DNA from 3 places in the Kitasatospora sp. NPDC004240 genome. Region 2 is predicted to be linked to each of the others. Evidence: riboswitches for the same ligand, from Rfam matches in the RefSeq annotation. Region 2 holds a riboswitch; each other region holds the start of a gene.
The links. Region 2 has a riboswitch for cyclic di-AMP ahead of ACWEQL_RS18910 (M23 family metallopeptidase). Riboswitches for the same ligand answer to the same signal wherever they lie in the genome.

Region 1: linked by a shared signal. The riboswitch ahead of ACWEQL_RS15105 (M23 family metallopeptidase) and the one ahead of ACWEQL_RS18910 (M23 family metallopeptidase) in region 2 are both predicted to bind cyclic di-AMP.
Region 3: linked by a shared signal. The riboswitch ahead of ACWEQL_RS27305 (transglycosylase family protein) and the one ahead of ACWEQL_RS18910 (M23 family metallopeptidase) in region 2 are both predicted to bind cyclic di-AMP.

The regions. Positions count from the first base shown of each region.
Region 1 covers NZ_JBSGFD010000046.1:23,916-33,921, forward strand. The annotation lists gene ACWEQL_RS15080 (alanine racemase) at 1-522, opposite strand, end outside; gene ACWEQL_RS15085 (sugar kinase) at 840-1,931, shown strand; gene ACWEQL_RS15090 (IclR family transcriptional regulator) at 1,928-2,680, shown strand; gene ACWEQL_RS15095 (RidA family protein) at 2,785-3,192, shown strand; gene ACWEQL_RS15100 (DUF2470 domain-containing protein) at 3,315-4,040, shown strand; gene ACWEQL_RS15105 (M23 family metallopeptidase) at 4,333-5,397, opposite strand; cyclic di-AMP (ydaO/yuaA leader) riboswitch at 5,401-5,560, opposite strand; gene ACWEQL_RS15110 (MFS transporter) at 5,871-7,409, shown strand; gene purB (adenylosuccinate lyase) at 7,417-8,847, opposite strand; gene ACWEQL_RS15120 (MarR family winged helix-turn-helix transcriptional regulator) at 8,949-9,395, opposite strand; gene ACWEQL_RS15125 (DUF3037 domain-containing protein) at 9,512-9,928, opposite strand; gene ACWEQL_RS15130 (HipA family kinase) at 9,925-10,006, opposite strand, start outside.
Region 2 covers NZ_JBSGFD010000063.1:6,964-16,969, forward strand. The annotation lists gene ACWEQL_RS18885 (LAETG motif-containing sortase-dependent surface protein) at 1-639, opposite strand, end outside; gene ACWEQL_RS18890 (class I SAM-dependent methyltransferase) at 750-1,565, opposite strand; gene ACWEQL_RS18895 (sensor domain-containing protein) at 1,684-2,430, opposite strand; gene ACWEQL_RS18900 (GNAT family N-acetyltransferase) at 2,644-3,207, opposite strand; gene ACWEQL_RS18905 (hypothetical protein) at 3,251-4,177, shown strand; gene ACWEQL_RS18910 (M23 family metallopeptidase) at 4,266-5,120, opposite strand; cyclic di-AMP (ydaO/yuaA leader) riboswitch at 5,133-5,294, opposite strand; gene ACWEQL_RS18915 (YiaA/YiaB family inner membrane protein) at 5,538-5,828, shown strand; gene ACWEQL_RS18920 (alpha/beta fold hydrolase) at 6,006-6,830, shown strand; gene ACWEQL_RS18925 (TetR/AcrR family transcriptional regulator) at 6,938-7,507, shown strand; gene ACWEQL_RS18930 (PP2C family protein-serine/threonine phosphatase) at 7,714-8,874, shown strand; gene ACWEQL_RS18935 (SpoIIE family protein phosphatase) at 8,946-10,006, shown strand, end outside.
Region 3 covers NZ_JBSGFD010000117.1:110-10,115, forward strand. The annotation lists gene ACWEQL_RS27280 (TetR/AcrR family transcriptional regulator) at 158-736, shown strand; gene ACWEQL_RS27285 (helix-turn-helix domain-containing protein) at 786-1,652, opposite strand; gene ACWEQL_RS27290 (ATP-binding protein) at 2,071-2,577, shown strand; gene ACWEQL_RS27295 (DUF397 domain-containing protein) at 2,774-3,028, opposite strand; gene ACWEQL_RS27300 (hypothetical protein) at 3,535-4,422, shown strand; cyclic di-AMP (ydaO/yuaA leader) riboswitch at 5,474-5,645, shown strand; gene ACWEQL_RS27305 (transglycosylase family protein) at 5,632-6,912, shown strand; gene ACWEQL_RS27310 (hypothetical protein) at 7,076-7,279, shown strand; gene ACWEQL_RS27315 (LacI family DNA-binding transcriptional regulator) at 7,364-8,383, opposite strand; gene ACWEQL_RS27320 (glycoside hydrolase family 13 protein) at 8,409-10,006, opposite strand, start outside.

The DNA.
Region 1 (10,006 bases), on a different contig from region 2:
GCGCAGCGCCCCGTCCATCAGCCGGACGCTGTCGACGCCGTCCACCCAGGTGAGGAAGGCGAAGGAGGGGTCGGCGGCCAGTTCGCCGGCGATCCAGGCCAGGCCGGCCGGGTCGAGCGGGGTGTTGGCGAGGAACACCCGCTCGACGCCGAAGGCGCGGGCGACGCGGACCTGCGGGAGGTTGGCGAGGGTGATGCCGTGGCTTCCGGCGTCCAGCTGGGCCTTCCAGAGGGCGGGCGCCATGGTGGTCTTGCCGTGCGGGGCGAGCGCGACGCCCGCGTCGGCGCACCAGGCGGCCATGGTGCGCAGGTTGTGGTCGAGCGCGCCGGCGTCGAGGGTGAGCAGCGGGGTGCCGAGGTCGTCCAGGGTCGGGCCGTCGGCGAGGTACCGGCGCACGGTACGGCCGTGGGCGGCGGGCGGCAGCGCCTTGAACCGCCAGTCCAGGACCTCCTCGGCGAGGGCGGCGACCCGGCCGCCGTCGATCCCGGGCCCGCCGCGGCCGCTCGCGAACGTCTGATCCACCGTCTTCCTCCCTCTCGGCCGTCCGGGGCCCGTACGGCCCGGTGGCGTTGCAACATGCGCAACGAGGGTTGCACATGCTGGCACCCCGGTTCTAGCATCGGCGCCGGACGAAGGTCAACGGCCACCCGGACCGCCCGGCCCGGACCCGGCACGCCGCCGGAGCCCGGCCCGACGCACCACCCGGGACCGCACCGGACGCACCACCCGGCCCGGGACCGACGCCCCGGGCCGAGCCCGACCAACCGCCCGGAGCCAGGCCCGACGGGCGCACCGGCCGCACCCGGCGGCCGACCGCCGGACACGAGGAGCCCCACACGATGGCAGCACAGGAGACCGCCCCCACCGCCGAGGCGGTGTGCGTGGGCGAGTCGATGGCCGTCCTGCTGCCGGACCGGCCGGGCCCCCTGGAGACCGTGGAGAACTTCCGGCTGTCCGTCGGCGGCGCGGAGTCCAACGTGGCGGGCACCCTCGCCGCCCTCGGGGTGCGCAGCGCCTGGATCAGCCGGGTCGGCGAGGACGGCTTCGGCCGCCGGCTGACCGGCGAGCTGGCCGGACGCGGGGTGGACGTCTCGGCCGTCGCGGTGGACCCGCACCGCCCGACCGGCGTCTACCTCAAGGAGGTCGGCGGGCGCACCGGCCACCGCCACGACCTGGGCCACGGCCGCAGCCGGCTGCACTACCACCGCCGCGGTTCGGCGGCCTCGGCCCTCTCCCCCGCGCTGCTGGACGACCCGGCTGCGGCCCGGCTGCTGGACGGCGCCCGGCTGCTGCACCTGTCCGGGATCACGGCCGCGCTCTCCGAGGACTGCCTGGCGCTGCTGCGCACCCTGCTCGACCCGGGGCGCCGCCGCCCCGGCCGCCTGGTCAGCTTCGACCTGAACTGGCGTCCCGCGCTCTGGCACGGGCGGGACCCGGAGGTGCTGCCGCCGCTGCTGGACGCCTGCGACCTGCTGCTGCTGGGCGCGGACGAGGCGGAGGCCGCCTTCGGCGCCGGTGACCCGCGGGAACTGCGCCGGCTCTTCCCGTCCCCGGCGACCCTGGTGGTCAAGGACGCCGACCGGGTGGTCACCGCGCTGGAGCGGGACGGCACGGCGGTGTCGGAACCGGCGCTGTCCGTCGAGGTGGTGGAGGCGACCGGCGCCGGCGACGCCTTCGCCGCCGGCTACCTGGCGGGCACCCTGCGCGGACTGGACCAGCGCCGCCGCCTGCGGCTGGGCCACCTCAGCGCGGCCTGCGCGCTGACCGCCCCCACCGACCAGGGCGAGCCGCCGCCCGAGCCGGTGGTCGCGGCCCTGCTCGGCGCCTCCGCCCGGGACTGGTCGGCGACCAGGGTCTCGGCGGATGGCATCGTGTCCCCCGTCCTGCCCGCGCCGGGCCCTCGACCGGCCGCGTCCCTTGGAGCACGATGAGCCAGACCGTCACCCGCGCCCTGCGCATCCTCGCCGAGCTCGGCGAGGGCGAACGCTCCCTCGACCAGCTGGCCGAGGTGCTGGGGGTGCACAAGACCACCGTGCTGCGCCTGCTGCAGAGCCTCGAAGAGGAACGTTTCGTCTACCGCGACCCCGCCTACCGCTACCACCTGGGCGCCGGTCTGTTCGCCCTGTCGGGTCTGGCGCTGGAGCAGCGCGGGGTGCGCCGGATCGCCGCACCGCACCTCGCCGAGCTGAACGCGGCCACCGGACAGACCGTCCACCTGGCCGCGTACGAGGGCGGCGAGGTCGTCTACATCGACAAGTACGACTCCCGGCACCCGGTGCGGATGTACTCCCGGATCGGCCTGCGGGCGGCCCTGCACAGCGCGGCGGTCTCCAAGGTACTGCTGGCCGACCTGCCGGTGGCCGAGCGGCGCCGGGTGGTGGCGGGGATCGACTTCGTCCCGCACACCGCCCGCACCCTGACCACGCCCGAGGCCCTGCTCGCCGAGCTGGAGAAGGTCGCCGCGCAGGGCTGGGCGCAGGACCACGCCGAGCACGAGGCGTTCATCAACTGCGTGGCCGCCCCGATCCGCGACGCCACCGGCCGGGTGGTCGCGGCGGCCTCCATCTCGGTGCCCGACGTGGTCCTCCCGTACGAGCAGGTGCTGGAGCTGCTGCCGCAGCTGCTCGCCACCACCCGGGCGGTCTCCGCCGACTGCGGCCAGCACCCCCGCACCGGCTGAGCGCCGGGCCCGCACCCCGCGGCGCCGGGCCCGCACCGCTCAACACCAAGCCCGCCCCCCAAGCACCGGGACACCCCGGCCGTCCGGAACCAACGAGGAAGCGCATGAGCGAGAAGACCGAGATCCGCACCACCGGCGCCCCCGCCCCGGCCTGGATGTTCTCCCAGGGCGTCCGCAAGGGCCCGATCCTCCAGGTCTCCGGCCAGGGCCCGCAGGACCCGGCGACCGGCGAGTACCTGTACCACGGCGACGTGAAGGCGCAGACCCGCCGCACGCTGGAGAACGTGAAGGCGATCGTCGAGGCGGGCGGCGCGAGCATCGAGGACGTGGTGATGTTCCGCGTCTACCTGACCGAGCGCGCACACTTCCCGCTGATGAACGAGGTCTACGCCGAGTTCATCGCGGAGAACATCGCACCCGGCGGGGTGAAGCCCTGCCGCACCACGATCTTCGTCGAACTGCCGCAGGAGCCGATGCTGGTGGAGATCGACGCCCAGGCGGTCATCGGCTGACCGGCCGCACCGGGGCCCGGTCCACCACCGGGCCCACCGGGCCCACCCGCACCTCCGGCGGGCTTGCCGCCACCCCTCCGATTCATTAGGTTAGGCTCACCTAACCAATCGGAGGTCCCGCCATGAGCCCGTTCGCCGACGACGAGGTGACCGAGGTGCCCGAACCCACGGCCGCCGAGCGGGTCCACAGCCTGCTCACCGCCACCACCTCCCTGGTGATCCGGGCCTGCGGCGAGCACCACGCACTGGACACCCCCGTCTCGGCGCACGGCTCCCGACTGCGCCTGGGCGCGCCGATCGACGCGCCGCTCACCATCGCCGCCGCCCGCGAGAGCGAAGGCCTCGCCGTCGTCCTGGACCTCACCGACGTCGCCCCCGTCGCCGTCCGCGACCGGGTGCGCGGCCGGCTCACCCTCGCCGGCCGGCTGCGCCCGGCCCACCTCACCGACGACGGCCTCGGCGTCCACCTCTTCCTGGACGTCGCGCACGCCGTGCTCTCCACCCCGTACGGCACCACCGCGATGACCGGCGCCGATCTGGCCCTGGCCGCGCCGGACCCGCTGGCCCGGTACGAGGCCCCGCTGCTCACCCACCTCGCCGACGACCACCCGGACGCCCTCGCCACGCTCACCCGGCTGATCGACCCGAACCTGCTCGCCGAGCGGCCCGAGGTGCGCCCGCTCGCCCTCGACCGGTACGGCCTGGTGCTGCGCCTGGACCACCCGCACGGGCACCGCGACGTCCGCCTGGTGTTCCCCGAACCCGCCCGGAACACCGAGGAGTTCGGCCACCGGGTGCACGATCTGCTGACCGCCGCCCAGCGCGCGCTGCCCGCCCACCACTGGTGAACGGCCGCGGCCCCCACCGGCGAACGGCCCCGCCTGATGAACCGGCCCCGGCGCTTCGGCACGGGGCGGAACGGCGGCACCCGGGGGCCGGAAAAACGGGCGACCGGGCCGGAACCACGAGGAGGAGATCCTCGCGATTCCGACCCGGTCGAAGGGGGCGTTCCCCAGGGCGTGTCCCCCACGCCCTACGCCCGTGGATCCACTGGGGCGGCGATCACCCGGTCGGGCGGTCACCCGACATGACCATCCCGGATGGTCGTTCGCCCCGCACCCAGCGGTGGTCCGGGAAGGGTCAGAGCGCCACGCCGTGCGCGCGCAGGTAGGCGATCGGGTCGATGTCCGAGCCGTACTCCGAGCCGGTGCGGATCTCGAAGTGCAGGTGCGGGCCGGTCACGTTGCCGGTCGCGCCCGACAGGCCGATCTGCTGGCCGACGGTGACGGTCTGACCGATCTTGACGCCGATCACGGACAGGTGCGCGTAGTGGGCGTACTTGCCGTCGGCGAGCTTGATCTCGACCTCGTTGCCGTAGGCGCCGCCGTTGCCGGCCTTGACCACGGTGCCGGCGCCGACCGCCTTCAGCGGGGTGCCGGTGGCGGCGGAGAAGTCGACACCGGTGTGGTGGCCGGAGGACCACATGGAGCCGGCGACGCCGTAGGCGGTGCCGATGCGCGGGTTGGCCAGCGGGGCGGTGAAGCCGGAGGCGGCGGCCGCGACCGGGGTGGCCACCTGGGTGGCGGCCGGGGCGGCGGGCTTGGCGGCCTGGACCGGCTTCGGCGCGACGGACGGGGCGGCGGGCTTCGCGGCCGGAGCGGCCGGCTTGGTGGCCGGGGCGGCGGGCTTCGCGGCGGGAGCGGCGGGCTTCGCGGCGGGAGCCGCGGGCTTCGGGGCCGGAGCGGCCGGCTTGGCCGAGTCCGCGGAGGTCTGCGGCTTGGGGGCCTCGGCCGGCGCGGCGGCCTTGGCGCCCAGGGCGAGCTGCTGGCCCGGGAAGATCAGGTTCGGGTTGGAGCCGACGACCGAGCGGTTGTGCTCGTACAGCGCCTGCCAGCCGCCCTCGACGTGCTTGGCGGCGGCGATCTTCGACAGGGAGTCCCCGCCGGCGACCTTGTAGCTCTCCTCGGCGGCCGGCTTCTCGGCCGGCTTCTCCGCCGGCTTCTCGGCCACCACGACGGCGTCGTGGCTGGTGGCACCGGTCCAGGTGGCGGCCTGTACGGGCTGGGCCTGGGCGGCCGGCGCGGTGTGGGCCTGGGCGGTGACCGCGGTCACGAGGGGAAGGGCGAACGCGGCGCCGGTGACGGCGGTGGCGATGCCGATGCGGACGGCGCGGGGCAGGGCGGAACGACGGGCGTGAGCGGCCATGGCAGATTTCCTCTCCGACGCCTGCGAGGTGAGCTGTCGGGTTCGGGCTGGAGTTGCCCGGCCGCAAGCGCGGCTTCACCCCAAGCCGGACCGTGAATTCAGGTCCGGCGACTTACCTGTGGTTCCCCCGCTCCTGCCGTACAGAGTTCAGTTCGTACCACCGGGCAGCGGCAGGACTAGGCGTTCCACCCGGTGGCCACCCGGGCCATCGCCGGGCGGTCGCTGAACTAAAACCCATCCGTCCGGGCGAAGCAATGTCGATCTCCCGAATCCGGGGAAATCGGTCGGAATGCCGTGACACTCCGGATGATCCGCTGCACAGTACGTGCACGATTCGATTACCCCGCGCGCTGGATCACTGCCGCTGCGCCGATTTCGGCGGCAGTGCGCACACGATCACCTACGGACCGCCATCCCCCGACACACCACCGGTGACCCTTGTCACGTGGGCCCCCGGGGCGCACCATCGGGCCGTGGCTACTGACGAGGCCGGCACCCTGCGCCTGGGCACCGCGCGGGGCCGCTGGGTACTGCTGGCGACGGTGCTCGGCTCCAGCATGGCGATGCTCGACGGCACGGTGGTGAACGTCGCGCTGCCCCGGATCGGCGCCGATCTCGGGGCCCCGCTGGCCGCCCTCCAATGGACCCTCAACGCCTATCTGCTGACGCTGGCGGGGCTGATCCTGCTGGGCGGCGCGCTCGGCGACCGCTACGGCCGGCGCCGGATCTTCCTGCTCGGCGTCGCCTGGTTCGCCGCCGCCTCGGCGGCCTGCGCCGCCGCGCCCACCATCGAGGTGCTGGTCGCCGCCCGCGCCCTGCAGGGCATCGGCGGGGCGCTGCTGACCCCGGGTTCGCTGGCGATGCTCCAGGCCGTGTTCCATCCGGAGGACCGCTCCCGCGCGGTCGGCCTCTGGTCGGGCCTGGGCGGGGTGTCGGCGGCGGTCGGCCCGTTCCTCGGCGGCTGGCTGGTGGACGGCCCCGGCTGGCGGTGGATCTTCCTGCTGAACGTCCCGCTCGCCGTCGTGGTGATCGTGGTGGCCGCCCGACACGTCCCGGAGAGCCGCGACGAACGCGCCACCGGCCGCTTCGACGTGGCCGGCGCGGTGCTCGCCGCCCTCGCCCTCGGCTCCCTCACCTACGCGCTGACCGCCGCCGGCGAGGGCCTGGGCCCGCGGGTGTGGCTGAGCGGCGCGGCCGGACTGCTGCTCGGCACGGCCTTCGTCCTGGTCGAGCGCCGCCGGGCGGAGCCGATGCTGCCGCCGGAGCTGTTCGCCTCCCGGCTGTTCACCTCCGTGAACCTGGTCACCCTCTGCGTGTACGCGGCGTTCAGCGGGATCTTCTTCCTGCTGATGGTGCAGCTGCAGATCGTCTCCGGCTTCGCCCCGCTCACCGCCGGGCTGGCGCTGCTGCCGACCACCCTGCTGATGCTGACGCTCTCCGCCCGGGCCGGCGAGCTCGGCAAGCGGATCGGCCCCCGGCTGCCGCTCACCGTGGGCCCGCTGCTCTGCGCGGCCGGGACGCTGCTGATGCTGCGGATCGGGCCCGGCGCCTCCTACTGGACGGACGTGCTGCCGGCCGTCACCGTGCTGGGCTGCGGGATGGTGCTGCTGGTGGCGCCGCTCACCGCGACGGTGCTGGCCGCGGTGGAGGTGCGCCGGGCGGGCATCGCCAGCGGGGTCAACAACGCCGCCGCCCGCGCCGCCGGACTGCTCGCGGTGGCCGCGCTCCCGGCGCTGGCCGGGCTGAGCGGCGAGGACTACCGGGTGCCCGCCGAGGTGGACGCGGCCTTCCGGACGGCGATGCTGATCTGCGCCGGGCTGCTGGTCACCGGCGGGCTGCTCGCCCTGACGACCGTACGCGGCAACGTGCTCGCGCCCGAGGACCGCCCGGTGGCGGAGCCGGACTGCCAGTGGTCCTGCGGCGCCGGCGCCCCGCCGCTGGACCCGGGGCACCCGGGGCGCAAGCGCGAGGGCCCCGCCACCGGTCCGGCGGCGGGGCCCTCGGAGGGCTGACGGATCGTCAGAGGATGTCGCCCGGAGCGTACTTGGCGGCCTCCGGGTAGGCGGCCGCGACGGCCTCGATCCGGCGGACCACCTCGGCGACCTGGGCGCCGGCCGCACCGGTGAAGGACAGCTTGTCCGCGAGCAGCGCGTCCAGGGCGGCCCGGTCCAGCGGGATCCGCCCGTCGTTCGCCAGACGGTCCAGCAGCTCGTTCTCACGGGCGCCGGCGCGCATGGCCAGCGCGGAGGCGACGGCGTGCTCCTTGATGACCTCGTGCCCGGTCTCCCGGCCGACGCCCGCGCGCACCGCGCCCATCAGCACCTTGGTGGTGGCCAGGAACGGCAGGTAGCGGTCCAGCTCGGTCTCGATCACGGCGGGGAAGGCGCCGAACTCGTCGAGGACGGTCAGGAAGGTCTCCAGCAGGCCGTCGAAGGCGAAGAAGGCGTCCGGCAGCGCGACCCGGCGCACCACCGAGCAGGAGACGTCGCCCTCGTTCCACTGGTCGCCGCCCAGCTCGGCGGTCATCGAGGCGTACCCGCGCAGGATGACGGCCAGGCCGTTCACGCGCTCGCAGGAGCGGGTGTTCATCTTGTGCGGCATCGCGGAGGAGCCGACCTGGCCCTCCTTGAAGCCCTCGGTGACCAGCTCGTGGCCGGCCATCAGGCGGATGGTCTTGGCCAGGCTGGACGGCGCGGCGGCCAGCTGGACCAGCGCGGTCAGCACCTCGAAGTCCAGCGAGCGCGGGTAGACCTGGCCGACGCTGGTGAGCACGTTCTCGAAGCCGAGGTGGCCGGCGACCCGGCGCTCCAGCTCGGCGAGCTTGTCGGTGTCGCCGCCGAGCAGGTCCAGCATGTCCTGGGCGGTGCCGACCGGGCCCTTGATCCCGCGCAGCGGGTAGCGGGCGATCAGCTCCTCCAGACGGCGGAAGGCGACCAGCAGCTCGTCGGCGACGGTCGCGAAGCGCTTGCCGAGGGTGGTCGCCTGGGCGGCGACGTTGTGCGAGCGGCCGGCCATGACCAGCTCGGAGTGCTGGGCGGAGAGCCGGCCCAGGCGCACCAGGACGGCGACCGTGCGGTCCCGCACGTGCTCCAGGGACTGCCGGATCTGCAGCTGCTCGACGTTCTCGGTCAGGTCCCGGGAGGTCATCCCCTTGTGGATCTGCTCGTGGCCGGCGAGCTCGCTGAACTCCTCGATCCGGGCCTTCACGTCGTGGCGGGTGATCCGCTCACGGGCGGCGATCGAGTCGAGGTCGACCTGGTCGAGGACCCGCTCGTAGTCGGCGACGGCGTCGGCCGGGACCTCGACACCGAGGTCCTGCTGGGCCTTCAGGACGGCGAGCCACAGGTGGCGCTCAAGGACCACCTTGTGCTCGGGGGACCAGAGCTGGGCCAGGGTCGCCGAGGCGTACCGGGAGGCCAGGACATTGGGGATCTGGGGCTTCGCGCTCACGCTTCGCAAGCCTAACAGCCGAGGTCAGCCGAGACTGCGGCGGAACCCGTCCGACGCCCCCGGCCCCCGACCATCACGCCCCGCACCGCCTCCCGAACGCCTCAGCCCGCGCGGCCGCTGAGCACCGGCAGCACCTGGGAGCAGATCGAGTGCAGCGCGACCTTCTGCTCGTCGCTCATCGTGGCGAGCGCCTGGTGGGTGCGGGCCATCTCGTCGCGGATCAGGCCCAGGATCGCCCGGCCCCGCTCGGTGATCACCACGATCTTCACCCGGCGGTCGCCGGCCGCCGCCTCGCGGTTGGCCAGCCCCAGCGACTCCAGCCGGTCGACGATCCCGGTGACGTTGGAGGCGTCACAGCCGAGCCGTCCCGCCAGCGCCCGCATCGGCACCGGCTCGCGGACCGCGCCCAGCGCCTTGGCCTGCGAGGAGGAGAGCCCGTGTCGGGCGGCGGCGGCGGCGAAGTCCTGGAAATAGGCGGCGCCGACCGCCGCCAGCGACTCCATCAGCTCGCCTTCGGTCGGTACGGTCGTCGTCGATCTCGAACCCATGGGGCCAGGGTACGTCCGAATGCTTCAGCAACTCAAGCTTTGACCACAGCAAAGGTCCCGCCGCCAACCGACGGCACCCCGCCCGGCCGCTGTCCCGGCCGCCGCCGCGGCGTCCGCTACAACACCAACTGGTCGAAGAGCCGCCGGAGTTCCGTCTCCGGGTCACCGGTCAGACCGGTGTGCACCGGCCCCGGCTGGACGATCGCGCTGCGCGGCGCCGTCAGCCAGCGGAACCGCTGCCCCGGGTTGTCCACCGCGGCCGGACCGGCGGCCGGCCCGCCCGCGCACACCGCCTCGATGCCGTGCAGCGCCCGGCGCACCCCGGCCACGTCGGCCACCGGGTCCAGCGCCAGCAGCCGCGCCTGGTCCAGGTGCGTCCGGGCGGCCAGGTGCGCGCTCTGCCGGCAGTACAGCAGCACCCCGACGTTGACGCACTCCCCGCGCTCCACCCGGGGCACCGCCCGGATCACCGCGTACTCGTAGTCGTACAGCTCGACGGTGGCCGGCAGCGCGGCCGGCACCGGCCCGGTCATGCGGACACCTCCGGAAGCTCCGGCAGCCAGTCACGCGGACCGGCCAGCCGTTCGGTCAACTGGGCCCGGTACGCGGCG
Region 2 (10,006 bases):
CTGGCCGGCGCCGATGTTGCGGGCGCTGGCGAAGAAGCCCCAGGTCTCGGCGCCGCGGTCGGCGTTCTTCCACTGGCCGGCCGAGGCGTCCCACCACTCGACGGTGACCATCAGGTCCTCGACGTCCTTGACCCGCGGGTCGACGGTGCCCAGGTGCAGGTCGATGTCGACCTGGGTGAGGGTGCGCTTGGAGATGTTGGTGGCCCGGTAGGTGAACTCGTGCCAGCCGGAGCCGGCCACGATGTTGCCGGGCAGGCCGCGCAGCGAGGTCTGCACGGAGTTCTCGTCGGCCGGCCAGGCCTCGCACTGGTCCGGGAACGGCGTCTTGAGGTCGGACGGCGTCGGGGTGGTGGAGGGCGTCACGGTGGCGCCGGCCGAGGGGCTGGCCGAGGAGGACGGCCGGGCGGACGTGCTCGCGGTCGGCGAGGCCGACGCGGAGGGCTGGGCGGAGGTGCTCGCGGACGCGCTCGCGGAAGGCGAGGCGGAGGCGGAGGCCGAGGCCGAGGCCGTCGGCGTGGTGCTGGGAGAGGCGGCCGTCAGGCTGCTCCCGGTCGCGCTCGCCAGCGGCGCGGCCATCAGCGTGGCCGAACCCATGACCGTCGCGACCGCGGCCGTCGCCCAGACACGGCGAAGCTTCATCTTGTTCTGTCTCTTCCGAGTGAAGTGGGAGGCCGCCGTGACCTGCGGGACCAGTGGGTCCCGTGGGTCTCGACGGACTCATGTGGCCGGATGGCCAAACCGTATGACGATCACTTCACCCGATTGGTTGTAGGCGGATGGTCAGAATGAGAACGGATTTTCAGCCCGCCCCCACGCAGTCCCACCGCCCCGCCGTACCCGGCCGTCCCGGGCCGCCCCACCGCCCCGCGCCGCCCCACCGCCCGGAGCACCAGCACCCGTCCGGTCCGCCGCCCGGGCCGTACCAGCCGCAGCACCTCGCTGCCGATCCGCCGCTCGCCGAGCTCCCTGCGCAGCCCGTCCAGGTGCGGGCAGCTCCGCCCGAGGCCGTCGTGCAGCGGCCGCACCCGCACCTCCCCGCCCGGCGCGGTGACCCGGACCAGCTCGACCAGAGCGGCCAACTGGTGCTCGGGGCCGAAGCGTTCCGGGTAGGCGAAGAGCAGGTACCCGCTCAGCGCCAGCGCGAAGGTGCCGTCCGCGAAGGGCAGCCGGGGGAGCTCGGCGGCCACGTACTGCTGCGGGTGCGCGGCCGCGTCCTCGGCGAACAGCCGGCGGGCCCGGTCCCAGCTGCGCAGGTAGCGGTCGTACGGGAGATGACGGGCCGGCGGGTACAGCTCGGGGCGTTCGGCCATCGCGGCGGCCATCGCCGTACGGGCGGCCACCGCGCCGGCCTCGACCTCGCGGACCGGGCGCGCGTACACCGGGTCGGCGGCGATGACGCGGCAGCCGAGTCCCCGGGCCTCGGCGACCAGCGCGGCGGCGCCGCCGGGGCAGTCCAGGACGGGCCCGGGCAGGGCGGCGAGGCGGGCGCGGGTCAGCCCGAAGAGTCCGCAGTACTCGTCCAGCGGACGGGAGGTGACCAGGATTCCGGGCGGCGGGTCGGCCATCCGGCCATCGGAACACGGGCCCGCCCGGCCCGCACGCCCGGCGGAGCGGGCGGATGACGGGCCGGGCGGATGACGGACCGGGCGGATGACGGACCGGGCGGATGACGGGGCGAAGGGCTCAGCGGCCGAGCAGTCCCTGGACGGCGAGCCGGTTGACGTTGGTCAGCCCGCGCACCAGCTGCGGGGTGAGGAAGACGAGGAGCAGCCCGAGCAGCGAGACCGCGGCGATCTGCGCGGGCGACTCGATGAAGAACTGGTGGCGCACGTTCTCGTCGTCGTAGTAGTCGTACAGCTGGGCGCCCGGCCAGTCGGTGAAGGCGCCGTACACCCAGTGGTAGGCCGGGTAGAGCGCCAGCGACCAGCCGACCAGCAGGAAGACCAGCGACAGCACGAAGCTGAGGATCGCCCACGGGAACATCAGCACCTGGTACAGCACGGCCTTCCAGCCCGCCGCGTCGCCCAGCCGGCTGCCGACGGTGGCCCAGAAGCCGGACCGCTTGGGGCGGACGGGCCGCGGGCCGGGCACGTCCAGCGCCAGCATGCCGCGGGCCCGGGCCCGCTCCAGCCGCCCGAAGCCCCGCCCGCCGGTGAGCAGCAGGGCCAGGACCGGGAGCCCGAGGACGGTGATGAAGGTGCCGGCGCCGAGGGAGAACAGCACGATCGAGAAGGAGAAGCCGGCGATCGCCACCGGCAGGCCGGTCAGCGTGTAACCGATCTCGCGGTAGGTGTAGGAGGAGAAGGGGGCGCGCCAGAAGTACGGGGGCCGCTCGGTGCGGTGGGCCCGGGCGGGGCGGTCCGTCCGGTCGTGGTTCTCGGGGGAGTCGTCGACGTCGTACTCACGGTGGGGTGCGTACTGGCTGCTCATGGCCGGTCGGTCCTCGGTCTGTCGTGGCGGCGGTTCCTGGGGGTGATCCCAGACTCGCAGAGCGGCAGCGGGCCGGACATCCGGTCTCCCGGCGAACCGGGGGTGGGGATAACCCCCGGCCGCCCTACCCGGCCCCGGACCCGCGCCGGACCACGGTGACCACGCGGATCGCGGGGATCACGCGGATCGCGGGGATCACGCGGATCGCGGGGATCACGACGACCACTCGTCCTCCAGCAGCGAGTACTGGTAGGAGTCGTGCCAGCGGCCGCCCAGGTACAGGTCGTGCCGGATCCGCCCCTCCAGCCGGAACCCGGCCCGTGTCAGCACCCGGGCCGAGGCCGCGTTGTCGGTGTCCACCCGGGCCTCCAGCCGGTGCACACCCAGGGTGGCGAAGGCGAAGTCGCACAGCAGGGCGGTGATCTCGCCCGCGTAGCCCTGCCCCCAGGTGTCCCGGCGCAGCGCGTAGCCGAGGGTGGCGCCGCGGTGCTCGCCGAGGCCGAGGGCGGCGTTGCCGATCGGCACCGCGTCGGCCGGGTCCTCGGCGTCCGCGAGCCGGGTGACGGCGAGCCGGTAGACCGTGCGGATCTCGCGCTGGGCCTCCTCCAGGTACTGCTCGACCTGGTCGTCGCAGTCCTCGCGGTCGCGCGGCTCGAACGGCAGGTACCGGCAGGTCTCCGGGTCGCCGAAGACCGCGTGCAGCGCGTCGACGTCCTCCGGGGTGTGGTGGAACTCGCGGACGGCCAGTCGCGGGCCGGTGAGCAGAACGGGCACCATGCCTGCCGACCCTACCTCCGGCCAGCGATTACCGTACGTGAACATGGAAGAAGAAGACCTGCGGCTCGCCCCGCGCACCAGGGCCGCCGACCTGCTCGCCTGGGCGCAGGCCCAGGGCCGCGCGCCGGTGGCCGAGGAGCCGGTGCGGACGGTGCTGGCCCTGCTGGAACTGGGCGACGGCAGGATGCACGACGGATGGCCCGAGCTGACCTCGAACACCCTGGAGCAGCTGCTGTACGAGCGGCTCCACCTGTACGTCCAGCCCGCGCCGGAGCAGGACCCGCTGGAGTACGGCCGGGCGGTGGACCTGCTGATCGACCACCAGCGCGCGGCCAAGCGGCTGAACGCCAAGCGCCAGGAGCGGCTGCACGCCGAGGCCGAGTGGCAGGGCGAACTGGCGGCCGGCCTGCTGCGCCGGGCCGACCTGGTGACCTGGCCCCGGCTGTACGCGCTGCTGCTGCGCGCCGCCGGGGTGGACGTCGCGGACGACGCGGCGGTCCGGGCCTGGCTGGAGGGGTTCCGCACGCTGGATCCGGCGGGGCGGGCGGCCGCGTACGAGGAGCTGGAGCGGGCCGGTCTGCTGGACCCGGTGGACGGTGACGGCGGCTGGGGTCCGACCCGGCTGATGTCGGTGGGCATGGCCACGGACGGCGCCCGGATGCTGCTGGAGCAGGGGCTGATGCGGCGCAGCTACCGCAACCTGGCGGAGCTGACCGCGCTGGGCCGCCCGATGCCGCAGGAGCTGGCCGGGGACTTCGAGGGCTTCGAGGCGGCGGCGGTCTCGGTGGCACTGGACCTGTACGGCGACTGGACGGTGCCCAGTCTGCCGCGGCTGCTGGTGGAGGAGTACCCGGACCTGGCGCCGGAACCGGGCCAGGAGGAGATCGAGGCGTACCTGGCGCAGCTGCCCCAGGACGACATGGACGAGCCGCCCCAGGACGACACGGCCCAGGACGAGCTGCCGGAGTGATCCGGGCGGCGTGACACGGAGGGCAGGAACGCGGACGGTCCCGGGAGCGCGTGCTCCCGGGACCGTCCGGTGTGGCGTGGGGCGGGCGTCAGGGGGTGAGGCCGCGCTGCTCGAACCAGGTCTCCGGGTCGACCGGGGCGCCGCCGCCGGGGCGGACCTCGACGTGCAGGTGCGGGCCGGTGACGTTGCCGGTGGCGCCGACCTTGCCGATCTGCTGGCCGGGGACGACCTTGCCGGAGCCCTTGATGATCGAGGAGAGGTGGCAGTACCAGATCTCGGTGCCGTCGGGCAGGGTCTCGACGATCCGGTAGCCGTACGAGCCGGACCAGCCGGCCGAGGTGATGGTGCCGGCGCCGACCGCGTACACCGGGGTGCCGGTGGAGGCGGCGAAGTCCAGGCCGGTGTGCAGGTGGGCCCAGTAGCGGGCGCTCTGCCCGTAGTGGGCGGAGAGGTTGTAGTCCTTCACCGGCAGGTTGATGGCGGCCATCCGGGCGGCCTCGGCCGCGTCGGCGGCCTTCTTGGCCTCCTGCTGCTGGGCGACCTTCTTGGCCTGGGCGTCCTGGGCGGCCTGGAGGCGGGCGCTCTCCTCGGCGGCGGTGCGCTGGCTGTCGGCCTGGAGCTGGATGCGCGCGGCGAGGGCGAGGCCGGGGTCGGCGGCGAGCGCGACGGGGGTCTCGTCCGGGGTGGAGACGGCGGGCGCGGAGGCCGGCGTGGCGGAGGCGAAGCCGGTCGCGCCGAGGGTGGCGGCGACGGCGGTGACGCCCAGCAGCGGGGCGGTGCCCCGGGTCTGGCGGGGCATCCGGTGCCGGTTGGTCTCGGCGGGCTGCGGGGCCGTCTCGTCGGCGACGCCGGCGTACACGCTGTCGTGCGCGGGCGGCCAGTCGAGCAGCTGGGTGCCGGCGGCGGAGCCCGTCGGCTGGACCGGGGAGTGCGTCGACGCCACGGAGGCGCGCTCCTTTCCTTCCTTCGCGCCTACCGGGTTAGCTGACGGGTTCGGAGCAGGAAGGTCTCCTACGGCCGGGCCCGGGGGCCTGGCCGATTCACCCCAAGGAACGTGGTTCCCCGGCTCCCTGACCTGCCCGGGGGCGGGTCGTGCGGGATTAGGCGACGTGCACGGTGCCGTCGGGTACGGCGTTTCGACCGCGCTGCGTTATCAAACGTTAATCCTAGGAGCCCCTGATTCCAAGCCATTCGTTCGGGACAGTCGGTCACTGCCCTGACGCCGTGGCACGCGATGGGCGCTCCGTCACGTCTGACGACAGCACGCACCCTACCGGACGTAAAAGTGCGTCAACGAACGACCCTTGAACTGAGTACGCCTACTCATGCGTACGGCCCGACCGGCCGGGATTCTGGCGCCATGAGCTCACAGATGCAGTCCCGCACCACGGCGGCGTACCACGTCCAGGCCGTGCTGTCCTTCGCCATCTCCGGCACCGCGCTCGCGGTGGGCATCGCCTACCTCCCGGTGGAGGGGTGGACCCGGGCCTTCCTCGGCGTCGGCCTCCTCTACACGATCACCTCGGCCTTCACCCTGGCCAAGGTGATCCGGGACCGGCAGGAGGCCGGCGAGATCGTCAGCCGGGTCGACCAGGCGCGACTGGAGAAGCTGCTCGCCGAGCACGACCCGTTCAAGGTGGAGGGGGTCTGACCACCGGAGGGTCCACCACCGACGCCACGGACGCCACGGGCGCCTCCGCACCCTCGACACCCTCGACACCTTCGACGCCTCCCGGCGGTCTCCCCGCGCCGAGCGCTTGACGGCTAAGGCTATTAGCCTTAGCTTTATGGCTATCGGCAGTCGCACAACGGACCGAGGAGGCCCACGATGTCCCGCACCGCCACCCCCGCCACCCGCCACCTGGACCTCCCCGGCGGCCGGCTGGCCTTCGACGACACCGAGCACGGCGAGGGCCTGCCCGTCGTCCTGCTGCCCGGCATGCTCGACAGCCGCGCCGCGTACCGGCACCTGCACCCGCTGCTGGTCGCGGCCGGCCGCCGGGTGATCACCATGGACCTGCGCGGCTTCGGCGAGTCCTCGATCGTCTGGGACGACTACTCGCCGGCCGCCATCGCCGGCGACGTCCTCGCCCTGCTGGACCACCTCGGCATCGAACGGGCCGTCCTGGCCGGCAGCTCCTACACCGGTGCGAGCGTGGTCAGGGCCGCGGGCGACGCGCCGGAGCGGGTCGCCGGGATCGTCCTGCTGGACGCCTTCATCGAGAACCTCCCGCCGAACCTCGCGCAGCGCACCCTGGTCCGCGCCCTGGGCGCCCTGGTGGAGCGCGCCCCCGCCTTCTGGGGCTTCTACCTGCGCAAGATGGCCTTCCCCGGCCCCCGCCCGGCCGACCTCGACGCGTACGTGGCCGGCCTGGTCGCCGCCCTGCGCACCCCGGGCCGCAGGACCGCCACCCGGGGCTACACGCACGGCAACTCGGCGCCCGAGGGCTGGACCGCCGCGGTCCGCTGCCCGGCGCTGGTGATCATGGGCTCCAAGGACCCCGACTTCCCGAAGCCGGAGCTGGTCGCCGACCGGCAGGCCGCCGCGCTGAACGCCCGCAAGGTGATGATCGAGGGGGCCGGCCACTACCCGATGGCGGACTCCCCGCAGGCCACCGCCGACGCCCTGCTGCCCTTCCTCGCCTCCCTCTGAGCCCGGCCCCTCAGCCGAACCCAGAACCGAAACCGACACCGACGCCGAAACCGACGCCGGCACCGTCGCCGAGACCGACGCCGTACGCGAGCCCCCGGAGAACCCCCATGCCCCGCGCCGGACTGACCCCCGACCAGGTCGTCACCCACGCCCTCGCCCTCATCGACGAGCAGGGCCCGGAGGCCCTGACCCTGGCCGCCGTCGCCGCCCGCGCCGGCGTCGCCACCCCGTCCCTCTACAAGCACGTCAGCGGCGGCCTCGCCGAGCTGCGCCGGCTGATCGCCGTCCGGGTCACCGGGGAACTGGCCGACCGGCTCGCCGAGGCGGCCCTCGGCCGCGGCGGGGACGAGGCCGTGGACGCCGTGCTGCGCGCCTACCACGGGTACGCCGTCGAGCACCCGCACCGCTACGCCGCACTGCCGCAGGCCCCGCAGGCGGACGACGAGCTGACCCGGGCGGCCGGGCGGCTGGTCGGGGTGATCGTGGCGATGCTGCGCGCGTACGGCCTGGAGGGTTCCGAGGCGATCCATGCGGCGCGTACGGTCCGCTCGGTCGCCCACGGCTTCGCCTCGCTGTCGATCGGCGGCGCCTTCCGGCTCGCCGAGGACCCGGCCGTCACCCAGGACCGGCTGATCGGCGTGCTGACCGACGGGCTGCGGGCCTGGCCGAAGCCCTGAAGCCCGGGGCCCGGGGCCCGGGGCCCGGAGCACCGAGGCACCGAGGCACCGAGGCACCGAGGCACGGAACCCCGCGGCCCGAGGGCCCCGGCAGGCCCCCCGTCGCCCCGCGCCACCGGGCCGGAGCGGTCCATCCGGGTTACATTGGCCGCGCTGCCAGGTGGTCATCGACCGGGGACCGCCCACCCGAGGCGGAGGTCCCTCACGTGCCCGCACCCAAGGCGTGGTGGCTCCGCGCCCGGATACCGCTCCGGAGCCCGCTCGCGCACTGGCGCGAGCGCCTGCTGGACGGCGACCGCCGTGCCGAGCGGGACGCGCTGTGGCTGCTGCTGGTGGTGGCCGCGCTGTTCAGCGTCCTGCCGGTGGCGTTCCCGGCCACCTGGCCGCCCTCCTCGCTGGTGCTGCCGCTGGTCGCCGGCGGTCTGGTGCTGCGTCGCCGGCTGCTGCTGGTGGTGTCCTGCGCGGTGCTCGTGGGCTGTCTGCTGAGCGTGCTGACCGCAGAGCCGCGCGGCGTCCGGGTCGGCGTGCTCTTCGTGCTGGCGGCGACCGCGATCGGGGTGCTGGCCAGCAGCCGCTCCCGCCACCGGCTCGGCCTGCGCGGCAACCGGGGCGACTCGATGCTGCTGGAGCTGGCCGAGCACACCCGGGAGCTGGGCCGGCTGCCCGACCGGCTGCTGGACTGGCACTTCGACGGCGCGCTGGCGCCGGTCGGCGGCGCGTCCTTCTCCGGTGACTTCGTGCTCTGCTCCCACCGGCCCGAGGACGACCTGCTGGAACTGCTGCTGGTGGACGTCTCCGGCAAGGGCAGCCGGGCCGCCGCCCGTTCCACGCACCTGTCCGGGGCCTTCGCGATGCTGCTCGGCCGGGTACCGCCGGAGGACTTCCTCCCGGCCGCCAACGACTACCTGGTCCGGCGGGGCTGGGAGGACGACTTCGCCACCGCGGTCCACCTGGCGCTGCGCCCGGCGAGCGGCCGCTACCGGCTGTTCAACGCCGGCCATCCGCCGCCCGCGCAGTACCGGCCGGGCGGCGGCGGCAGCTGGTGGCTGGGTCCGACCGGGGGCCCGGCCCTGGGCCTGCTGCCCGACACGCCGTACCCGGCGGTGCACGGGCGGCTGGCGCCGGGCGACTCGCTGCTCATGTACAGCGACGGGCTGGTGGAGCTGCCGGGGGCGGACCTCGACGAGGGCGTCGAACGGCTGCTGGCCGCCGCCGAGCCGGTGCTGCGCACGCCGCGGACCGTCGAGCGCGGCGGACGGCCGTGGCAGGGCGCGGCCGACCGGCTGGTCGAGGCGGTCGCACCGGACGTCGCCGACGACCGGACCCTGGTGCTGGTGCGACGCCTGGGACACCATTCGCCGATCTGAGGAAATAAGGTATGAAGAATCACGTAACCCCCTAGGGCACCTGTCCCGGAGCGGAAAGGCCCGGTATCCCGATGGACCTGTCCTCCCCCCGGCTCCCCTCCACCGAGGACGGCGGCCGACCCCCTCGCAGCAGCCCCACGACCCGGAGCGCGATGCGCTGCGTCCGCTTATTGCTCGGCTGCTCCAGCGCCGCCGAACTGCTCGCCACCGTGCTCGCCGAGGGCCCCGGCTGGATCACCGGCGAGGGTTCCGCGCTCTACCTGACGGACCCCGGCGGGATGCTCCGGCTCACCGCCTCCCACGGACTGCCCGACTGGGCCCACGAGCGCTACGGCGTGGTCGACCCCGCGAGCGACCTGCCCGCCGCGATGGCGCTCCGGCTGCGCCGCCCGTACCTGCTGAGCCCCGAGCGCACCGGCGCCGACTACCCCAACCGCAACACCGGCATGGGCACCGGCATGATCGCCATCATCACCCTGCCGATGATCGTCGACGAGCGGCCGATCGGCGTCCTCGGCCTCGCGCTGGCCCACCGGGGCACCGTCCCCCGCCGCGACCTGGACGTGCTGGAGACCATCGCCGACGCCTGCGGCCACCGCCTCGCGTACCTGCTGGACAGCGACCTCGCGCGGGCGCGCACGCCCCGGGGCACGACGGCCGCCGACGCGCGTGTCGCGGGCGGGGTGCGGACCGGCCCCGGTCCGGAGGGCGGCAGCGAGGGCGGGCCGGACGCCGGGCTGGCCCATCCGCTGCTCTCGCTGGCCGTCCGCGCCGCCGGGCACGGCGCCTTCGAACGCGACCTGGTCACCGGCGAGGACTTCTGGGACGTCCAGGCCCACCGCGTGGTCGGGCAGCCGGTGCCACCGGAGGGCGCCCGGGGCGGCCCCGGGATGGAGCGGATCGTCCACCCCGAGGACCTGCCCGACTTCCAGGCCGCGCTGGCCGAGGCGCTCGCCACCGGCGGGCCGTACCGGCTCACCTACCGGGTGCTGCGCCCGGGCGGCGGCGTGATCCGGATCGCCGAGCACGGCGAGGTGATGCTCGACGTGCACGGCCGCCCGGTCCGCATCGCCGGGCTGCTCGCCGACCGGGACCGGGCCCGTACGCCCGAGGAGCGCCCGCCCGCCGGGCC
Region 3 (10,006 bases), on a different contig from region 2:
GCCCGCCCGCGGTACCCGCTACCTGTGGGTACTCCGGTTCGGCCGGACCCCCGCCAGTATATTGGCCGGGAGCCAACGAACGTACGGAGCAGACACGATGGCACCTCGCGGGGAATCGGTCAACGAGGAAATGCGCCAACGGTCCCGCCGCCGCATCATGCGCGCCACCGTGGAGCTCGTCGACCAGCGCGGGTACGCCGGCACCACGCTGGGCGACATAGCCGAGCGGGCCGGGCTCGCCCGGGGGCTGCTCTCCTACTACTTCGACGGCAAACGGCTGCTGATGCAGGCGGCCACCCACCGGATGATGCACCTGGAGCTGTCCGCGGCGCTGGCCGGGCTGCCGGCCGGGTCCTCGCCGGACGCCCGGCTGGCCAGGGCCGTAGACGCCGTGCTCGGGATGGCCCTGGAGCACCCCCGGGTGATGCGCTCGCACCTGGCCCTGATCCTCGACCCGGACACCGGCGCCTTCGTCCAGGACCCGGAGCAGCAGCGGGTCGGGGCGATCCTCCAGGGCCTGCTCCGCGACTGGGGCGCGCCCGACCCGGTGGCCGAGCACGCGGTGCTGCGCAGCGCGCTGATGGGCGGCTGCATCGGTGTGCTGCTGCCGGGCGCGGAGCTGTCGCTGGCGCCGATCCGGGCCGACCTGTTCGGCCGCTACGGTCTCGCCTGGGAGCTGGGCCGCCCGCCGCAGCCGCTCCCGCCGGAACGCGAACGGCCGCCGGCCCGGGGCTGAGGGGCCCGGGGCCGGCGGCCGCAGGAACGCGGGTGGCGGAGCGCCGCGGTCAGCGTTCCTTGAGGATGGACGCCAGCAGGTCGATGGTCCGCTCCGGCGTCAGGCTGTCGACGCAGAGGCGTTCCATGACCTGGATGTACGCGTCGACGTCGTCGCGCTTGTCGAGGTAGAGCGCGCTGGTGAGCTGCTCCAGGTAGACGACGTCGGCGAGGTCCTGCTCGGGGAAGCGCAGGATGGTGAACGCCCCGGACTCCCCGGCGTGCGCGCCGAAGCGGAACGGCATCACCTGCACCACCACGTTGGCCTGCTCGGCGACGTCGATCAGGTACTGCACCTGACCGCGCATCACCTTGGGGCCGCCGACGGGCCGGCGCAGCGCCGCCTCGTCGATGACGGCCCACAGCCGGGGGCTGCTGCCGTCGGTCAGCAGCTTCTGACGGCGCTGGCGCAGGCTGACCCGGCGCTCTATCTCCTCGTCGCTGATGACCGGACGGCTCTGGCCGAAAACGGCCCGCGCGTAGTCCTCGGACTGCAGCAGCCCGGGGATGAACTGCACCTCGTAGGTACGGATGAGGGCGGCGGCCTCCTCCAGGCCGACGTAGGTCTGGAACCAGCCCGGCAGCACGTCGTTGTAACTGTGCCACCAGCCCGACTTGTTGGCCTCCCGGACCAGCCCGAGCAGCGCCTCGCGCTCGGCCCCGTCGTCGACGCCGTACAGGCTCAGCAGGTCGGCGACGTCGCGCTCCTTGAAGCTGACCCGGCCGAGCTCCATCCGACTGATCTTGGACTCCGAGGCCCGGATCGCGTACCCGGCGTCCTCACGGGTGATGCCGCGCCCCTCGCGGAGCCGGCGCAGCTGGGAACCGAGGAGGATCCGGCGGACCATCGAGCCGCCGCCCGGCTGAACTGTGGTCATGCGGTCGAAACCTCCACCTAGGGCAAACAGCGCACAGTCTGCCATCAGTTGAGCGCTGACGGTGCCGATACTGACGGATGTTCCTATCAGTTCTGTACTCTGCACACCAGGATGCACGTGCATCCGGCGCTTGCATATGCCAATAGTGCTACTGCACGTGAATCGACTCTTGCATCTGCAGTGAGCGCAGAGGACCATGGTGCACGTGCACCTGCACATCCCTGGCAATCCCGCGGGCTCCGCGTCGACCCCACGCGCGACTCCGTGCACCCGCCCGGCAGCGTCCCCCGCGCGACCGGGCGTTCGTGTGCGCGCGCTCACCGGTCGCCGGGTGGCCGTGCGGCCTAGCGAGTCGGAGGTGACCGGCATGACCCCGGCGGGTCCAGCCGTGTCCGCCCCCTTATGGGAGGAGCTCTTCATGAGCACCGGAACGGCTTTGGCGGTCGACCCCCATGTGGTCACCTGTACGCTCGCCCCTCGCTACGAAGCCGTCAGAACCGCGCGCGACTTCGCCAGGACCGCTCTCCAGCGCTGGGGACTGGGCGAGCTGTTCGACGACGTCGCGCTGGTGGCCTCGGAACTGGTGACCAACGCCCTGCGGCACGCGATAGGCGCGCGCCCCGATCAACCGGGCCTGCTGGTCCCGGCGCAGGCCGTCCCCGACGGCCGGCTGCCGATCCGGATCAGCCTGGTGCACCGCTCCCCGCAGGTGGTCTGCGCGGTGAGCGACCCCAGCACCACGGGCCCGGTGGCCCGGGAGGCGGACTTCGTCGCGGAGTCCGGCCGGGGGCTGCACCTGGTCGACTCCTTCAGCCGCTCGTGGGGCTGGCACCCGCTGGGCGGCGGCAAGGTGGTCTGGGCGCTCTTCGAGTCCGAGGAGAGCGCGACGGTGGAGGCCGGTGGGCGGCACCGGCGGTCCGCCTAGGACGCGCGGCAGGACATGCGGCAGGACGGGCGGCGGCGGAGCTCGCGACGGGACACGTCGCGGGGCGCGCGGCAGGACACGCGGCCGGACATGCGGCCCGGAACCGCGCCGACGGGCGCGTGGCGGCCGGAGAGGACAAAGGCCGTCGTGGTGTCAGCACCCACGACGGCCACCCGATGGCGAAGACGGCGGCCGGTCAGACCGCCAGGTGGTCGAACTCCCCGTCCTTGACGCCGAGCAGCATCGCGGCGATCTCGGCCCGCGTGTAGATGAGCGCCGGCCCGTCCGGGAAGCGCGAGTTGCGCATCGCCACCTCGCCCCCCGGGAGGGCGGCGAACTCGACGCAGTTGCCCTGGGAGTTGCTGTACAGGCTCTTCTGCCAGACCACATCCTTGAGGTCCGCAGCCGCCATCCCGTTGTGCGCGTCATAGGTGTCGTACGTGTCGTGCATAGAAGTCTCCCGAAGAGCTCCGGAGTGATCGTCCAGCTCGGCGCCCCGGCCCTCAGCCGCGACGACGGGGGCCGGCCCCGTACCGGCCCGGCACAACGCCTCACTTGACGCGATGATAGCTGGCAGTGCACGTGCATCAGCACGGGACGTTGCAGGTGCACGAGGCCTTCACGGGTGACCCCCCGACCCCCGCCTGACGGTACGTAAACGGACATAGTCGACTGAATCGGGGGCCCTCCGATAACCCCCCGTAGGCGACCCCCCGCTGAATGTTGATCTTCGAACGCCGGGAGTCGCGCGCCCGTGACCCTCCGTCAGCCGGTTTCAAACCTGTGAGACATCTCACTCCCGGAGGCTGCAACGGACCCCCCGCCCGGGAGCGTCATATCCGGCACCGGTGACCGAGTGGAGATTCGGCGAGAAATGTCCGGATTACGGACGCTCCGACCCTCCCCGTGCGGTAGCCGACTGCAACCCCGGCGGGCCGATGTCCTACGATCTCCGCCATGAGCACCGCAGCCATCCCGGGCGCGCCACTGCCCGTCCGCACTCCAGGCTCCCGTGCGCGGGGGCGCCACCGCCGTCCCGAGCGCCCCGAGATCCCGGCCGGTTCCCCGGCCCTGCTGCTCGCCGTGCCCGCGACCGCCGGGCCCGAGTCCCGTCCCGTCGTCGACGAGCTGCTGTCGATCGTCCGCAGCGAGCAGAACGGCGTCGAGACGGCGGCCGGCTACCTCGCCGACGCCGAGGGCGCCGAGAACTCCGGCGAGCGCACCGTCGCCGAGCTGCTGGCGCACGCCGCCGGCGTGGGCGCGCCCGCGCCGATCGTGGTACCGCTGGTCGCCGGCCCGCACGGCTTCCTCGACGACCTGCACGCGCTGGCGGCCGAGTACGGCTCGCCCGTCACCGACGCGCTCGGCCCGCACCCGCTGCTCGCCGAGGCCGTCCACGTCCGTCTCTCCGAGGCCAACCTGGCCCGCGCCGACCGCGCCCGGCTGTTCGCCATCGCCACCGCCGCCGACGGCGTGGTCCTCACCACCGTCGGTGGCGAGGAGGCCGCCGCCGCGGCCGGCATCACCGGCGTGCTGCTCGCCGCGCGCCTCGCCGTGCCGGTGGTCGCCGCCGCGCTCGACGTGCCCGGCTCGGTGGCCGCCGCCGTCCAGCACCTCAAGGACACCGGCTCCGAGCGCCCCGCGCTGGCCCCGCTGGTGATCGGCCCGGAGGCCGACGCCGAGCTGCTGGCCGCCGCCGCCGAGGAGACCGGCTGCCCGAGCGCCGCCCCGCTGGGCGCCTACCCGACGGTCGGCCAGCTGATCGCCTCCACCTACCTGGCCGCGCTGCCGGCCCCCGTCGAGGTGCCGGCCGAGGCCGACGCCGAGGAGCCCGCCGCCGAGTAGGTCCGTACGGACGCCCGAGGGGCCCGGTACCGCGTGTCGGTACCGGGCCCCTCCCTTTTCCGCCACCTGCCGGGCGCCGCAGGCCGCGGGGGTGGGCGTACCGCTGCGGCGCGCCCGCCGGGGTGACGGTGGTTCCACTGACGGACCGCGCGGTCACCAGGTCGTGGCGGGCTCTGGAACCCCCTGGCCGGGCAGGGCCGGCCGGGGTGACGGCCGGTTCGCCCCCGGAACGGCAACCCGTGGGCATGCGTGCCGGGTTGAGGTGCCGTCGGCGTCGAGCAGCACCTCCTCGGTGACCCGTACGACGCTCCGCGGGCCGCGCGCCACCGCCCCGGCGGCGGCACCGGAGCCACGGCGGCTCGCCCGGCGACGGCCGGCGCGGGGCCGCAGGGGCCGCCTGGGGGCCGTCGGGGCCGCTCGGGGCGCCGAGGGCGGCCACGGGCCCGGACGGGGGCCCATGGCCCGCTCAGCGGGCGACGCAGCGGCCCCCTCGCCGACCGCGGCGGCCACCGCGCCCGCCCCGCGGCCGGCGGCGCATCCTCCTGCGGAGCGCCGGAGTTGGAGACCATTCGTCCCGTATGCCCGATCTTTGGCGCTTTGCCCGAACGCGTACCCGCGCCACCTGGGAGCCGACCGCGGCGGCCGGCACCCCGCCGACCGGCGGAGCATCGCCCACCGAGGCGGCGAAGTTGGAGGCCACCCGTCCACTCTGTCCGGTCTGCCGCATTTTGACCGGCTATGCGCGCCAGGGCATTTCGGGACCGGCGACGACCACCCCAGCCCCTCGGCCGCGCCCGTCGTCGCGCAACCCGCCACCCGGTCGGCCACGCCGCACCTCGCCCCTGATGCACGGGCAGAACCGCTCGACCGTACGGAGGTTGCCGGAAAACGGTCATTTCTGATCATGATGGACAGCGGAATCGGGCCGCGCCCGCACCTCGTGACGAGCGTCACACATGTTTGCGGTTTGAGAACGGGTCTGCTTAACGTGCTCCCCGTTCGTGGCCACACGGACCCAGTGCATCCGCAACGCCGAGTCCTGCCGTCGGATGCGCTGGCAGCGCAGAACGCACCACGGCAGGAGCGGGGGACCCACAGGTAAGTCGCCCCGGACCGGTCCTCGCGGCCGGTTCAGGGCTAGGGGTGAAGCCGCCAACCACAGCGCGGCCGGGCAACTCCAGCCCGAATCCGACAGCTCACCTCGCAGGCGTGGGAGAGGACCACGTCTTCATGCTTCCCACCAACGGCACCGCCCTGCCCCGCCGTGCCCGCCGCCTGATCGCCGCCATCGGCGTCGCCGGCGTCGGCCTCTCGATCCCCACCCTCACCGCCGGCTCCGCCTCCGCCGCCTCGGTCGCCACCTGGGACAAGGTCGCGCAGTGCGAGAGTGGCGGCAACTGGGCCATCAACACCGGCAACGGCTTCTACGGCGGCCTGCAGTTCACCTCCAGCACCTGGGCCGCCTTCGGCGGCACCGCCTTCGCCCCGCGCGCCGACCTGGCCACCAAGGACCAGCAGATCGCGACCGCCGAGAAGGTGCTCGCCGTCCAGGGCCCCGGCGCCTGGCCCGTCTGCTCCGTCAAGGCCGGCCTGACCAAGGGCGGCGCCCCCGCCGCCGTCGACACCGCCGCCCCGGCCGCCGCCAAGCCCGCCACCCCGGCCCCCGCCGCCAAGCCGGCCGCCCCGGCCCCCGCCGCCCCGAAGCCCGCCGAGGCCCCCAAGCCCGCCGCGCAGGCCCCGGCGCAGACCCCGGCCCAGGACGCCGCCAAGGGCGCCCAGGACTGGCAGAAGTGGCGCCAGCAGGACGGCCGCGGCCAGTACACCGTCATCGCCGGCGACTGGCTCTCCGCGATCGCCGACCGCAACCACGTCCAGGGCGGCTGGGAGCGCCTGTACGAGCTCAACCGCGACGTCCTGACCGACGGCCCGAACGTCATCTACCCGGGCCAGCAGCTGGCCCTGGGCGAGCGCGGCGGCCGTTCCCAGGACGGCGCCTCGGAGCAGAAGTTCGACTGGTTCGACCGCTCCGGCGGCAAGACCCAGCAGGGCGCGGCGACCACCCCGGCCACCAAGCCGGCCGCGGCCAAGCCCGCCGCCCAGACCCCGGCCCCGGCGGCCCAGGCCGTCACCGGCTCCAAGGCCGCCGCGGTCTCCTTCGCCCAGTCCAAGGTCGGCCAGGCGTACGTCTACGGCGGCACCGGCAACGGCGGTTGGGACTGCTCCGGCCTGACCCAGGCCGCCCTGCGCGCCGCCGGCATCTCGGTGCCGCGCGTCGCCGCCGACCAGGCCGCCGCGAGCACCCACGTCTCGCTGGACTCCCTGCAGCCGGGCGACCTGCTGTTCTGGTCCAACAACGGCAAGGACTCCGGCGTCTACCACGTCGCGATCTACATCGGCGACGGCAAGTACGTCGAGGCCGCCAACCCGCGTTCGGGCGTCCGCGTGGCGACCGTCGCGAGCTGGGCCCCGGACTTCGCCGGCCGCGTCTGATCCCGCACCCGAAGCCCCCGGGAGGAGCCCTGCCGCTCCCCCGGGGGCTTCGGCCTGCCCGAGTACGCGCCGGCGCGCTCAGGACCTGCCCCGGACCTGCCCGCGTGGCCGGAACCCTCCCCGGCGGGGCATGCTGCTGCCCCGCACCCGAGGAGGAGTCACCATGGCACCACAGGTCACCGTCACGCTCGACGCCAACCTCGCGATCGACGCGATGATGCTCTCCGGCACCAGGAACCCGCAGGACGCCGTCGAGCTGATCCTCCGCGACTACCTGGCCCGCGGCCGCCGCACCGAGACCCGGACCGGCGACGCCTCGGACGGGCACCGGGTCGCCCAGGACCGGCCGACCGCCCAGGAGGGCTAGGAACACGCGGAGGAACGCGCGGAGGAACGCGAGAAGGGTCCCCGGGAGCTTCCCGGGGACCCTTCTCGCGTACGCGCGCGGCGGCTACCTGGCGCGGCCGCCGGTGGAGCCGCGCATCACCAGCTCCGGCTGGAACATGAACTCCCCGCGCTGGGCGGCGTTCCCGCCGACCTCCTCCAGCAGGGCGTCCACGGCCGCGATGGCCATCGCCTCGACCGGCTGGCGCACGGTGGTCAGCGGCGGCTCGGTGAAGGCGATCAGCGGCGAGTCGTCGAAGCCGATCACCGAGACGTCCTGCGGCACCGACAGGCCACGCCGGCGCACCGCGCGGATCGCGCCGAGCGCCATCATGTCGCTGCCGCAGACGATCGCGGTGCAGCCCTTGTCGAGCAGCGCCCCGGCCGCCGCGTCCCCGCCCTCCACGCTGAACAGCGTGAGGTGGACGAGGTTCTCGGTCTCCTCCTGGCTTCGGCCGAGCAGCTCCTTCATCGCGGCGGTGAAGCCCTCGATCTTGCGCTGCACCGGCACGTAACGCCGCGGCCCGACCGCCAGGCCGATCCGCTCGTGGCCGAGCTCGACCAGGTGCTGGACGCCCATCCACATCGCCGCCCGGTCGTCCGGCGAGATGAACGGGGCGTCGATCTGCTCGCTGAAGCCGTTGATCAGCACGAACGGCACCTGCCGGCCGGCGAGCCGGGCGTACCGGCCGTGGTCGGCGCTGGTGTCGGCGTGCAGGCCGGAGACGAAGACGATGCCCGCGACCCCGCGGTCGACCAGCATCTCCACCAGTTCGTCCTCGGTGGAACCGCCGGGGATCTGGGTGCAGAGCACCGGCGTGAAGCCGTGCCGGCTCAGCACCTGCTCGATCACCTGCGCCAGCGCGGGGAAGATCGGATTGCTCAGCTCCGGGGTGATCAGGCCGATCAGCCCCGCGCTGCGCTGGCGCAGCCGGGTCGGCCGCTCGTACCCGAGCACGTCGAGCGCCGCCAGCACGGTCTGCCGCGTGGTGGCGGAGACGCCCGCCTTTCCGTTGAGCACGCGGGAGACGGTGGCTTCACTGACCCCTGCCTGTGCCGCGATGTCTGAGAGTCGCGCCGTAGTCACGGTCCCAGAGCCTATTGCAATCACGTCAAACCGCCCACCAGCCGGTGCTGTCCGGAGCGAGTTCGACCTCGCCGCCGGCCACCGTGAGCGCGTCGTCGGAGGAGAGCAGCAGCCGGCCCGGGGCCGGGATCCGCACCGGGGCTCCGGTGGTGTTCACGGTGCACACGAAGGACCCGGCGGCGGAGCGGCGGCGGAAGACCAGAGTGCCCTCGGGACCGGACAGCCACTCGACCTCGGTGCCCGCGCCGAGCGCGGGGTGCTCGCGGCGCACGGCCAGGGCGCTGCGGTACAGCTCCAGGGTGGACGTCGGGTCGCCGGTCTGCGCCTCGACGCTGAGCTCCGCCCAGGTGGCGGGCTGGGGCAGCCAGCTGGGGCCGCCGGCGGTCGGGCCGAAGCCGTACGGGGCCTCGGTGCCGGACCACGGGATCGGCACCCGGCAGCCGTCGCGGTAGCCGTCCTGACCGGCCTTGCGGAAGAAGGACGGGTCCTGGCGGACCTCGTCGGGCAGGTCGGTGACGTCCGGCAGGCCGAGCTCCTCGCCCTGGTAGACGTACGCGGAGCCGGGCAGCGCGAGCATCAGCAGGGTGGCGGCGCGGGCGCGGCGCAGGCCGAGCCCGCGGTCGCCGGGGGTGCGGATCTGGGTGCCCAGGCCCGGCTCGTTGGCGAAGCGGGTGGCGTGCCGGGTGACGTCGTGGTTGGAGAGCACCCAGGTGGTGGGGGCGTCGACCGGGCGCATCGAGTCGAGCGAGACGTCGATGACCTCGCGCAGCTCGGCGGCGTCCCAAGAGGTGCCCAGGTACTGGAAGTTGAAGGCCTGGTGCAGCTCGTCGGGGCGGACGTAGTTGGCGGTGCGCTGGACGGTGGGGGTCCACGCCTCGGCGACGCCGATCCGCTGGCCCGGGTATTCGTCGAGGATTTTACGCCAGCTGCGGTAGATCGCGTGGACGCCGTCCTGGTCGAAGAAGGGCATCACGTCGTTGCCGAGCAGCTTCAGCTGGTCGGCGCCGCCGAGGTCGGGCAGGCCGGGGGCCTTGACCAGGCCGTGGGCGACGTCGATGCGGAAGCCGTCGACGCCCATGTCCAGCCAGAAGCGCAGGATGGAGCGGAACTCGTCGGCGACCGCCGGGTTCTCCCAGTTGAAGTCGGGCTGCTCCGGGGCGAACAGGTGCAGGTACCAGTCGCCCGGGGTGCCGTCGGGGTTCTCGCTGCGGGTCCAGGCCGGGCCGCCGAAGATCGACTCCCAGTCGTTGGGCGGCAGCTCGCCGTTCCCGCCCTTGCCGGGACGGAAGTGGTAGCGGTCGCGCAGCGCCGAACCGGGGCCCTCGCGCAGGGCGCGCTGGAACCACTCGTGCTGGTCGGAGGAGTGGTTGGGGACCAGGTCCACGATGATCCGCAGGCCCAGCTCGTGGGCATCGCGGATCAGCGCGTCGGCGTCCAGCAGGGTGCCGAACATCGGGTCGACCGCGCGGTAGTCGGAGACGTCGTAGCCGGCGTCGGCCTGCGGGGAGGCGTAGAAGGGGGACAGCCAGACGGCGTCCACGCCCAGGTCGCGCAGGTAGGGCAGGCGGCTGCGGATGCCGGGCAGGTCACCCATGCCGTCGCCGTTGGAGTCGGCGAAGCTGC